Regions from separate parts of the Stutzerimonas sp. CXK-1 genome, predicted to be linked through region 1. Evidence: predicted binding sites of a transcription regulator. Region 1 holds the regulator's gene; the other holds the start of a gene.

The links. Region 1 encodes FliA, which starts transcription of late flagellar genes. Its sites were predicted from a motif close to CTAAAGTTTNNNNNNNNNNNGCCGNTAA; they were not measured.
Region 2: motA (flagellar motor stator protein MotA) is a predicted target of FliA. The motif match lies at 2,422-2,449, and genes of this name have one in related genera.

What each region holds. Positions count from the first base shown of each region.
Region 1 is NZ_CM173217.1:2,573,119-2,579,139, forward strand. It holds gene AC0KXH_RS12035 (chemotaxis protein CheA) at 1-293, opposite strand, end outside; gene AC0KXH_RS12040 (protein phosphatase CheZ) at 306-1,100, opposite strand; gene AC0KXH_RS12045 (chemotaxis response regulator CheY) at 1,124-1,498, opposite strand; gene fliA (RNA polymerase sigma factor FliA) at 1,571-2,296, opposite strand; gene fleN (flagellar synthesis regulator FleN) at 2,314-3,144, opposite strand; gene flhF (flagellar biosynthesis GTPase FlhF) at 3,230-4,513, opposite strand; gene flhA (flagellar biosynthesis protein FlhA) at 4,529-6,021, opposite strand, start outside.
Region 2 is NZ_CM173217.1:3,594,416-3,600,436, forward strand. It holds gene rsgA (small ribosomal subunit biogenesis GTPase RsgA) at 1-434, shown strand, start outside; gene motB (flagellar motor protein MotB) at 451-1,461, opposite strand; gene motA (flagellar motor stator protein MotA) at 1,471-2,322, opposite strand; gene AC0KXH_RS17210 (HDOD domain-containing protein) at 2,480-3,997, shown strand; gene AC0KXH_RS17215 (rhodanese-like domain-containing protein) at 4,044-4,859, shown strand; gene asd (archaetidylserine decarboxylase) at 4,871-5,737, shown strand; gene AC0KXH_RS17225 (molecular chaperone) at 5,881-6,021, shown strand, end outside.

The DNA.
Region 1 (6,021 bases):
GAGTCCAGGGCCTGCAGCACTACGTCCATCAGCTCGGAATCTACGCGGCGCTCGCCCTTGCGTAGCGTATCGAAGACGTTTTCGGCAACGTGGCAGCACTCGACCAGCTCGTGCAGCTGCAGAAAGCCTGCGCCGCCCTTGACGGTGTGGAACCCGCGAAAGATCGCATTGAGCAGGGCCATGTCATCGGGGCTGCTTTCCAGCTCCACCAGCTGCTCAGACAATAATTCGAGAATCTCGCCGGCCTCTACCAGGAAGTCCTGGAGAATTTCTTCATCGGCGTCGAAGCTCATATTCCTGTTCCCCTAAAAACCCAGGCTCGAAAGCAGATCATCCACGTCGTCCTGTCCCGACACGACGTCCTCACGCTTATCGGCATGCATCTGCGGACCTTCACCGTTGGACGGTGATTTTTCTTGTTTTTTCTTCTCTTGCTCGGCGCGCATGGCATCGCGGTCATGCTGGATGCCTGCAACACGGTCCACCTGGCCCGCCATCAAGACGAGATTGAGCAGGTTGCTTTCGAGCTCGGTGATCAGTCGGGTGACGCGCTTGATGACCTGTCCGGTCAGATCCTGGAAGTCCTGGGCAAGCATGATTTCGCTCAGGTTCTGCGACAACAGGCTGCCGTCGTTCATGCTGCGCTTGAGGTACTGGTCGATGCGCTTGACCAGGCTGCGGAACTGGTCGGCGTCCATTTCGCGGCGCATGAAGCGCTGCCAGTCCGCCGTCAGGCTCTGGGCCTCGTAGCTCACGTAGTTGACCAGCGGCGCGGACTCCTCCACCAGGTCCATGGTGCGATTGGCGGCCTTCTCGGTCATTTCCACGACATAGGAGAGCCGGTCGGTGGCATCGGTGATCGGTGACGGATCGCCGCCAGTGGCACAGGTATCCATCTCGAGCTTGACGATGGCGTTGTGCAGCTCGCGGGTGAGCTTGCCGACTTCCTGATAAAGGCTGTGGTTGCGCGCCTGGCTGAGCTCATTGAACATCTGCGTCGCTTCGTCGAAACGACCCTGCTGCAGGCTTTCAATCAACTTGGGGGCGTTGGCCTTCAGAGTCGCTTCGAACTCTGCCAGGCTTTGATCTGCTTGCGTCATAGTGCCCTCGCGGCGTTGCTGCTTCAGCCGTTGACGCGCTCGAAGATCTTCTCGATCTTTTCCTTGAGCACCTGGGCGGTGAAGGGCTTGACCACATAGCCGTTGACCCCGGCCTGGGCCGCTTCGATGATCTGATCGCGCTTGGCTTCAGCGGTGACCATCAGTACCGGCAGATGCTTGAGGCGCTCATCGGCACGCACCTGGCGCAGCAGGTCGATGCCGCTCATGCCGGGCATGTTCCAGTCAGTCACCAGAAAATCGAAACTGCCGCTCTTGAGCATCGGCAAGGCCGTGGTGCCGTCGTCGGCCTCGGCCGTATTGGTGAACCCCAGATCACGCAAGAGGTTCTTGATGATGCGTCTCATCGTCGAGAAGTCATCGACGATGAGGATTTTCATGTTCTTGTCCAAGTCGACCTCCGTAATTCCAAAATCTCGGCAACCGAGCACGTCTCGCAGCAATACAGTCGATCAGGCGGCACGCCACTCGCCAAGGCGCGCCCGCAGACGCGCGGCACACTGGCTATGCAGCTGGCTTACGCGCGATTCGCTGACGCCCAGCACTTGACCGATTTCTTTCAAATTCAGCTCTTCGTCGTAATACAGCGACAGCACCAGCTTTTCCCGCTCGGGCAGATTGGCGATGGCATCGGCCAGGGCCTGCTGAAAACGCTCGTCTTCGAGGTCGCGGAAGGGTTCCGGGTGCGCGCTGCCGGCATCCTCGTTCAGTTCGCCGTGCTCGCCTTCCTGCAGCAGATCGTCGAAGCTGAAAAGCCGGCTGCCAAGCGTATCGCCCAGAATCCCGTAGTACTCGTCGAGGCTCAACTTAAGTTCGGCCGCAACCTCGTGATCTTTAGCGTCACGCCCGGTTCTGGCTTCGATGCCGCGGATCGCCTCGCTGACCATGCGCGAGTTGCGGTGCACCGAACGGGGCGCCCAGTCGCCCTTGCGCACCTCGTCGAGCATGGTGCCGCGGATGCGGATGCCGGCGTAGGTTTCAAAGCTGGCGCCCTTGCCCGAGTCGTATTTCTTTGCCGCTTCCAGCAGCCCGATCATCCCTGCCTGGATGAGGTCGTCGACCTGCACGCTCGCCGGAAGGCGGGCCAGCAGGTGGTAGGCGATGCGCTTGACCAGCGGGGCGTACTGATCGATCAGGCGATATTGCGCATCCTTTTCGTGTGCCTTGCTGTAATACATAGCGGATCCGGCAGTTTTCATTCGTGGTTCCCGGCAGTGCCTGGATTGATCAGTCGCTCGACGAAGAACTCCAGGTGCCCACGCGGGGTGGCAGGCAATGGCCAGGTATCGACCTTCTGCGCAATGGCCTTGAACGCCAGCGAGGACTTCGCCCGAGGATAGGCATCGTAGACGGCGCGCTGCTTCTGCACGGCCTTGCGCACCGACTCATCGTAGGGAATCGCGCCGACATATTGCAGCGCGACATCGAGAAATCGCTCGGTGACCTTGGTCAGCTTGGCGAACAGGTTGCGGCCTTCCTGCGGCGCGTGGGCCATGTTGGCCAGCACACGGAAGCGGCTGATGCCGTAGTCGCGATTGAGCAGCTTGATCAGCGCATAGGCGTCGGTGATGGACGTCGGCTCATCGGTGACCACCAACAAGACTTCCTGGGCGGCACGCACGAAGCTCACCACGGCATCGCCGATACCGGCGGCGGTGTCGATGATCAGCACATCGAGCTCATCGCCCAGCTCGCTGAAGGCCTGGATCAGACCGGCATGCTGCAGGGTCGAGAGCTGGACCATGCTCTGGGTACCGGAGGCGGCCGGCACGATGCGGATGCCGCCTGGCCCCTGGATGAGCACGTCACGCAGGTCGCACTCACCGGCGATCACATCGGCCAGCGTGCGTTTGCTGGTCAAACCCAGCAGCACATCGACGTTGGCCAGGCCGAGGTCGGCGTCGAGCAATACGACGCGGCGACCGAGATCGGCCAGGGCCAGTGCCAGATTGACCGACACATTGGTCTTGCCGACGCCACCTTTGCCGCCGGTCACCGCAATCACCTGTACGGGATGCATACCCATCTTCAAACGCCCATATGTAGCAGGCCCAAGGGGCCGACGATGCGCCTTGCGGACGCATCAGGTTTATTCGATTGCCAGCGCGCGCTCAACCCGCCCGCCGCGACGATTCGTTGTACAAGCCGGCGAACATGTCCGCCATGGTTTCCTCGCTCGGCTCTTCGTCCGACTGCAAACTGACAGCGCGACTGACCAGTTGGTGGCTGCGCGGCAGATGCAGGTCGTCCGGAATACGCGGCCCGTCGGCCAGGTAGGCTATCGGCAAATGCTGGCTGATCGTGAGCCCCAGCACATCACCGAGCGAACCAGCCTCGTCCAGCTTGGTCAGGATGCAGCCACTCAGGCCGCAGCGACGATAGTTGTGCCACGCCGCCTTGAGCACCTGGCTCTGGCTGGTCGCGGCCAGTACCAGATAATTGCGTGACTTCACGCCTCGGTCCGACAGCGCGGCCAGCTGCTGACGCAGGGTCGGATCGCTGGCCGGAAGGCCGGCGGTATCGATAAGGATGACCCGCTTGCGTGCCAGCGACGCCAGCGAGCTGGCCAACGGCTTGGCGGGATCGATCTGCACCACCGGCACGTCGAGGATTCGCCCCAGCGTCTTGAGCTGCTCCTGTGCGCCGATGCGATAGTTGTCCATGCTCGCCAGGGCAATGCTCTGCGCGCCGTGCTTGAGCACGTAGCGCGCGGCCAGCTTGGCCAGGGTGGTGGTTTTGCCGACGCCTGCCGGGCCGACCAGGGCAATCACGCCACCCTCTTCCAGCGGCTCGTTCTTGCTGACCTTGATCGACTGCGCCAGGTGCGCCAGCAGCATGCGCCAGGCCTGCCGCGGATCACTGACGGTGGAGACTTTTTCCAGCAGGCTGCGCGACAGCTCGGCCGGCAGGCCGACGCGCTGCAGGCGGCGCCAGAGGCTGGCCTGCTGCGGGCGACGGCTCTGCTCCTGGCCCCAGGCGATGGAGCCGAGCTGTACTTCGATCAGCTCACGCAGCCCCTGCAGCTCGCTGTACATGCTCTCGATGGCCCGGCTGTCGAGCGCCGGCGCCGCGCCGTTCGACACCGGCTCGGGTGCCGGCGCCGGTTTGGGCTCGTCAAGCAGTTGACGATTCTGCGCCGGCTGCGGCCGGGCGCCGGAGAGCTCTGCGTGCGCGGTGGCGATGCGCGTCTGCGTCTTGCGCAGCTCGGCTTCGAGCGCGGGATTGGGCTTCTTCGCTTCGGGCGCGGCCTGCACCGGATAATCGAGCACAGCCGTCAGCTCCACGCCGCCGGCCACGCGCCGGTTGCCGATGATCACGGCATCGGCGCCCAGCTCGTCGCGAACCATCTTCATGGCGATGCGCATATCGGCGGCGAAGAAACGTTTGACCTGCATGGCCTGCACCCTCGATTAATTCTGTCCCACCGTCGAAACGATGGTGACCTGCTTGTTGTCCGGAATTTCCTGGTAGGCCAACACATGCATGTTCGGCACCGCGAGCCGCGCGAAGCGCGAGAGCATCGCACGAACCGGACCCGCCACCAGGAGAATCGCCGGCTTGCCGAGCATTTCTTGACGCTGCGCGGCCTCCACAAGGGAGCGTTGCAACTTTTCGGCCATTCCCGGCTCCAGCAGGATGCCATCTTCGGCACCCTGTCCGGCCTTCTGCAGACTGTTGAGCAATATCTGTTCCAACCGGGGCTCGAGCGTGATGACAGGCAGCTCCGGCTCTAGTCCCACCACGTTCTGCACGATTGCACGCGACAGCGCGACACGCACTGCCGCGACCATCGCGGCGGGATCTTGACTCTTGCCGGCGACATTGGCGATGGCCTCGGCAATGGTGCGAATGTCACGAACCGGCACCTGCTCCTGCAGCAGCGTCTGCAGCACCTTGAGCAGCGTAGACAACGACACCATGCCCGGCACCAGCTCCTCGGCGAGCTTGGGCGAACTCTTGGCCAGCAGCTGCAGCAACTGCTGGACCTCTTCATGCCCCAGCAGTTCGTGAGCATGCTTGTAGAGCACCTGGTTCAGGTGCGTAGCAATCACCGTGCTGGCATCGACCACCGTGTAGCCAAGCGATTGAGCCTGGTCGCGCTGACTGCCCTCGATCCAGACCGCCTCCAGGCCGAAGGCCGGATCCTTGGCGGCGATACCATTGAGCGGACCGAACACCTGCCCGGGGTTGATTGCCAGCTCCCGGTCCGGATAGACCTCGGCTTCGGCCAGGCTGACCCCCATCAGGGTCAGCCGGTAAGCGTTGGGCATCAGGTCGAGGTTGTCACGGATGTGCACCGACGGCATGAGAAAGCCCAGATCCTGCGACAGCTTCTTGCGTACGCCCTTGATGCGCCCGAGCAACTGCCCACCCTGGTTGCGATCGACCAGCGGGATCAGGCGGTAGCCCACCTCCAGCCCGACCATGTCGACGGGCGTGACGTCATCCCAGCCAAGCTCCTTGGCTTCGGTGGCGCGCTGGGCCGGCAACATCTCCTGCTGCTTCTGCACCTCCTGCTCGGCTTGCTTCTCCGTGCGCTTCTGGCGATACCAGATCCAGTACGCACCGGCCGCAGCCAGGGCACCGAGCCCGACGAAGGAAAAATGCGGCATGCCCGGCACCAGACCCATGGCGATCAGAATTGCCGCCGACACCGCCAGCGCCTTGGGCGAAGAGAACATCTGCCGATTGACCTGCTGGCCCATGTCCTCGGAGCTGGTGACCCGCGTCACCATGATCGCCGCTGCGGTGGACAGCAGCAGCGACGGAATCTGCGCCACCAGGCCGTCACCAATGGTCAGCAGCGCGTAGACCTGGCCGGCCTCGGCAAAGCTCATGCCGTGCTGGGCCATACCGATGCCCATGCCACCGAGCAGGTTGATGAAGAGAATCAGCAGGCCGG
Region 2 (6,021 bases), 1.0 Mb from region 1:
GCATGAGCGCACTGCGCGAGCGCCTGGACGGACGCATCAGCGTGTTTGTCGGCCAGTCCGGAGTGGGCAAGAGCTCACTGGTCAACAGCCTGCTGCCTGACGTCGATACACGCGTCGGCGCGCTGTCCGAGCAGACCGGCAAGGGCACCCACACCACCACCACGGCACGGCTGTTCCATTTTCCTGGCGGCGGCGACCTGATCGACTCGCCCGGAATCCGCGAGTTCGGGCTGGGCCATGTCAGCCGTGCCGACGTGGAGGCCGGCTTCATCGAGTTTCGCGACCTGCTGGGCACCTGCCGCTTCCGCGACTGCCGCCACGACCGCGAGCCGGGCTGCGCCCTGCTCAAGGCCCTGGACGATGGCCGCATCCAGCCGCAACGCATGGCCAGCTATCGGCACATCCTCAGCAGCCTGCCGGAGCCGGAATACTGATCACCGCGGCACGTCTTCAATCGGCCGGAGGCTGATCGAAGCGCAGCGCGCCGTCCTCGAAGATGTTCAGTCGCTCTCGCAGCTGAGGCGCCTGCAGCGGTTCGGCCGGCGGCGCAGCGGCCCCACCGGCGGGCGCGGGGCCGGCCGGTGCCGGCGCCCCCCCCTCCTCGCCACCGGAGGCCTGTTCGCCCTCGATGTTGCGCTGCGCCTTGCGCGTGAGCACCAGGATGTCGATGCGGCGATTGATCGGGTTGAACGGGTCCTTGCGGTCGAACAATGCCGACGAGGCATAGCCGACCACCCGCGCGATCTGCTCGTCCGGATAGCCGCCGGCCACCAGCACGCGCCGCGCCGCGTTGGCACGGCTGGCCGACAGCTCCCAGTTACCGATGCCGCTGCGCCCGGAGTACGGCTTGGCGTCGGTGTGCCCGCTGATGCTGATCTTGTTCGGCACGGCGGCAATGGTCTCGGCCATCGCCAACAGGATGTCTTCGAAATAGGGCTGCAGTTCGGCGCTGCCGAGCTCGAACATCGGCCGGTTCTCGGCATCCATGATCTGGATGCGCAAACCGTCACGGGTGATCTCGAACAGGATCTGGTCCTTGAAGCGCTCGAGTTCGGGGTTCTCGTCGACCTTGTTCTGCAGCTCCTGCAGCAGCAACTCGAGGCGCTCGCGCTCGACCTGCTCGGCCAGACCTTCGGCCTGCTCCGCGTCGACCTCGGCCTTGGCCTGCTTCACATCCGGTTCGACCTCGGAGTTGAGGGTGCGGTCCGGCGAAGGCGTCGGCGTGCCGCCCAGATCGATGACGTGCGGGCTGGCGCTCTCGGTGAAGCCGATCGGATCCTGGAAATAGCCGGAGATCGCACGTTTCTGCTCCGGCGTGGCCGAGCTCATCAGCCACATCACCAGAAAGAACGCCATCATCGCGGTGGCGAAGTCGGCAAAGGCGATCTTCCAGGCGCCGCCATGGTGCCCGCCCGCGGTTTTCTTGACCCGCTTGACGATTATCGGCTGGTTGTTGTCCATGACCGGGCCTTAGCTGCCGCGCATGGCCTGCTCGAGCTCGGAGAAGCTCGGGCGATGCGCCTGGAACAGCACCTTGCGGCCGAATTCTGCAGCCAGCGAAGGCGGCATGCCGGAGGCCGAGGCGACCAGCGTCGCCTTGATCGCTTCGTACAGGTTGAGTTCTTCCTTGGCGTCATGCTCCAGCGCGCCGGACAGCGGACCGAAAAAGCCGTACGAAGCGAGAATGCCGAGAAAGGTGCCGACCAGCGCCGTCGCGACCTTTTCACCGATCTCGGCGTTGGTAGCGTCGGCGAGGATCGACATGGTGATCACGATGCCGAGCACCGCCGCAACGATACCCATCGCCGGCAGGCCATCGGCGACCTTGCTCACGGCGTGCGAGGGGTGTTCGAGTTCCTCCTTGAGGCTGGCCAGCTCCATGTCGAACAGGCCTTCGAGCTCATGCGGCGCCATGTTGCCCGACGACATGATGCGCAGGTAATCGCAGATGAACGCCGTCATCCGCTCGTCCTTCAGCACGCCGGGGTACTTGGAGAAGACCGCGCTGGCGGCCGGATCCTCGAGGTCGGCCTCGATCGCCATCATCCCCTCGCGCCGGCTCTTGTTGAGCACGGCATAGAGCAGCCCCAGCACTTCCAGGTAGAAGGCGTGGGTGAAGCGATTGCCGAACATCTTCAGCGACTTCTGGAAGACGATCTTCGTCGTGCTGCCCGGATTGGCCTGCAGGAAACCGCCGAGCGCGGCGCCGCCGATGATCATGACCTCGAAGGGGTGGATGAGCGCGGCGAGCTTGCCGCCAGACAGCAGGAACCCGCCGAACACGCTGCCGAGAACCACGAGAATGCCGATAATCTTGACCATACAAACCTGATTGCGGAAGGACTGCGAAGCAGCGGCACAGCGGAACCGCCAGAGGCCGGCAGCTCCCCGGCGACGCGGGTTACCAAAGAATTGTTCTGGTTATCGGAACTTTTGCGCCAGACTAAAGACCACCCCGACAAAAAGCCAGCCTGGCACCATGACGACACCCACTTCGCTTCCGCGCAGCATCCCCGCCTGGATCAAGGCTCTCGACGATGTCCAGCTGCCCGCCTTCGCCGGCCCGCATGCCAAGGTACGGGCGGCGTTGCGCAACGGCGAGCTGTCGATGCGACAGATCGCCGACGAGATTCACGCCAGCCCGGTACTGGCGCTGAACTTCATCCGCGAGGCCAATCGCAGCAGCGCCGGAGCCAATCCGGTCGACAGCCTGGAGAGCGCCCTGAGCCGCATCGGCCTGCAACGCGCCGAGGAACTGCTGGCGCGCTTCCCGGCCCGCGAGGCGCATGAAATCCCCCGGCCGCTGCGGCAGATGGTGCTGATCAGCCGCCACGCCAGCCAACAGGCCAACGGCCTGTTCGCCGCGCGCCTGGCGCGGCTGTGGCAGGAGATTCACTGGGGCAGCCTGCTGTTTCTGGCACCGGCGTGGACGCTGGTGGCGGCCTATCCGCAGCTGCTCGAACAGTGGGAACAGCGCCTGCTCGTGCGTCGTGAGCCGGCACGCCGCCTGGAGATCGAGCTGCTCGGCGTGCCCCTGCAGGAACTTTGCCTGGCGCTCGCCCGCCACTGGCACCTGCCGGAATGGATCGTTCAGGGCTATCGGCTGCTGGGCGGCAACCGCCGCCTGCTGGTCAAGGCGCTGCATATCGCGCGGGACAACGAGCACCCGCTGCACCAGCAGCAGATGCTCGATGCCGACCCGGACCTGCGACGCTGGTTGACGCTACCGTCCAACACCATCGTGCTCGCCAATGGCCTGGCGCTGTCAGCCCACCATAGCTGGGGTGACGTCCATGCCCTGCGCTGGCAGCGGCTGGCCGGCCTTTATCTGCAGGTACCGCTGGGCGAGCTGCAGCAGCTGGTCCATCAACAGGCCGTCGCCAGTGCCCAGGCCATCGGCCCGACCGATCTCTGGCATCCGGCGCAAGCGCTGCTCTGGCCCTGGGAAAGTCGCTTCCAGCGGCAGCAGGACAAACCGGCCGCGCCGCCCAGTGCCGAAGCGCTGGCTCGCTGGCGCGAACAGTGCCGCCTGCTGCTTGCCGAGCCCTCGCCGTTCGCCAACGTCCTGCAGTTGACGCAGGCCGTCCGCTCGGCGCTCGACAGCCTCGGCATGCAGCGCGTGCTGGTGATGCTCGTCGATCGCCGTCAGCAGCGGCTGGTCGCCCAGCAGACCGTCGGCCTGCCGGATTCGGCCGGCCGCCTGGTCCTCGTGCCGGAGCAGAGCCAGGTGCTGCGCAAACTGCTGGAAAAGCCTGCGCTGCTGAACCTCACGCCGGACAATCGGGCAACCTACTCGGCACTGCTGCCGGGCTCGCTCAAGGCCCTGTTCGCCGGCGGCCATCTGCTGCTGCGCTCGGTCGGTGCCGGCCGCCCGGCCATGCTCCTGGCCTCCGATCAGGCGGGCGCGCCGATCAGCGAGCTGTCGCTGCAGGCATTCGAAAAGACCGTGCAGTGCATAGAGCGGGCGATGGTCAATTTCGCCAAGCGCAGTGCCTGACGTTTTTCGCTAGACTGCGCCTTCATTCGTTCCGCAGAGGCTCATCGTGCCTGCCTTTTCCAATCTGCCCCTGGTGATCGAGCCCATCGACCTGGCGCAGCGCATCAACGCGCCGGAGCTGATCATTATCGACCTCACCAGCGCGGCGCGTTACGCGCAGGGCCATGTGCCGGGCGCGCATTTCGTCGACCCGAAACTGACCCAGCTGGCCCAGCCACCCGCCCCCGGCCTGCTGCCGCCAAAGGCGCAGCTCGAAGCGCTGTTCGGTCGCCTTGGCCATCGCCGCGACGCGGTCTATGTGGTGTATGACGACGAGGGAGGTGGCTGGGCCGGGCGATTCATCTGGCTGCTCGATGTCATCGGTCATCCTCGCTACCACTATCTGAACGGTGGCCTGCATGCCTGGCTGGCCGAACAGCTGCCGCTTTCGCGCGAGCCCGTAGCCGACGTGGGCGGTCCGGTTGCACTGCAGCTCGACCCGGCACCCACCGCGACCCGCGAATACCTGGAAAGCCGTCTGGGCGCCGAGGATCTGGTCGTCTGGGACGCCCGTTCGCCGGCCGAATACCGCGGCGAGAAGGTGCTGGCCGCCCGAGGCGGACACATTCCCGGCGCGGTGAATTTCGAATGGACGGCCGCCATGGACCCGGCACGTGCGCTACGCATTCGCCAGGACATCGCCGAGCAACTGCACGCGCTGGGCATCGTGCCGGAGAAGGAAATCATCACCCACTGCCAGACGCACCATCGCTCCGGCCTGACCTACCTCATCGCCAAGGCGCTGGGTTATCCGCGGGTCAAAGGCTATGCCGGCTCCTGGAGCGAATGGGGCAACCTGCCCGACACCCCGATCCAGTCATGAAAAGGTCCTCAATGAAAGATCGCCTGTTCGTCCTCAGCCAGTACGTGCTGCCGCACCATCTGATCTCGCGGCTGGCCGGCTGCCTCGCCGAGTGCCGTCTGCCCTGGGTGAAGAACACCTTCATCAAGTGGTTCATCGGCCACTTCCAGGTCGACATGCGTGAGGCCGCGATCGAGGAGCCCACCGCCTACGAACATTTCAATGCGTTCTTTACCCGCGCACTGAAGGACGGCGCGCGACCGCTCGACCCGACGCCCGGCGCAATCCTCAACCCCTGCGACGGGGCCATCAGCCAGCTCGGGCGCATCGAACAGGGGCGGATCTTCCAAGCCAAGGGCCACAACTACAGCGTCACCGAACTGCTCGGCGGCGACCATGAGCGCGCCGCGCCCTTCATGGGCGGCGATTTCGCCACCGTCTACCTGTCGCCCAAGGACTACCACCGCGTGCACATGCCGCTGGCCGGCACCCTTCGCGAAATGGTCTACGTGCCGGGGCGGATCTTCTCGGTCAACACGGTTACCGCGCAGGGCGTGCCAGAGCTGTTCGCACGCAACGAACGGGTCGTCTGCATCTTCGATACCGAGCGCGGCCCGATGGCCATGGTGCTCGTCGGCGCGATGATCGTCGCCAGCATCGAGACGGTCTGGGCCGGCTTGGTCACGCCGCCCAAGCGTACGCTGAAGGCAGTGCGCTACGACGAGGCCGCGCGTGCGCCAGTCCATCTGGACAAGGGTGCCGAGATGGGCCGCTTCAAGTTGGGCTCCACGGTAATCCTGCTGTTCGGCCCCGAGCAGGTCCGCTGGGCCGAGCAACTCGGCCCGCTGAGCCCGGTCTGCATGGGCGAGTCGCTCGGCCAGGCCGTAGCCGCCGAGTGACCATTCGGGTTCCGCGGCGCGGAACCCGAGGCCTCCACCGATCATCGCCTACCAGCACAAAGCCATTACTTCGCCCTGCGATACCCGGCCTTAGCTGTTAGAGTGACGGTAGATGCATCCGTCCAGCGCCGTGGAGTTGCCGGTTGGAAAGCAAGAGCCTGCATATACAGTTACGTGTTCCCACACCGAGCCGGGAGACGTTGTCCTTCTGCGAGGCGAGCCCGCGCGCGCTGCGTGACTGGCTGGCCGGCCTGCCCAAGGCCAACCTTGGCGAGACCGCCCGC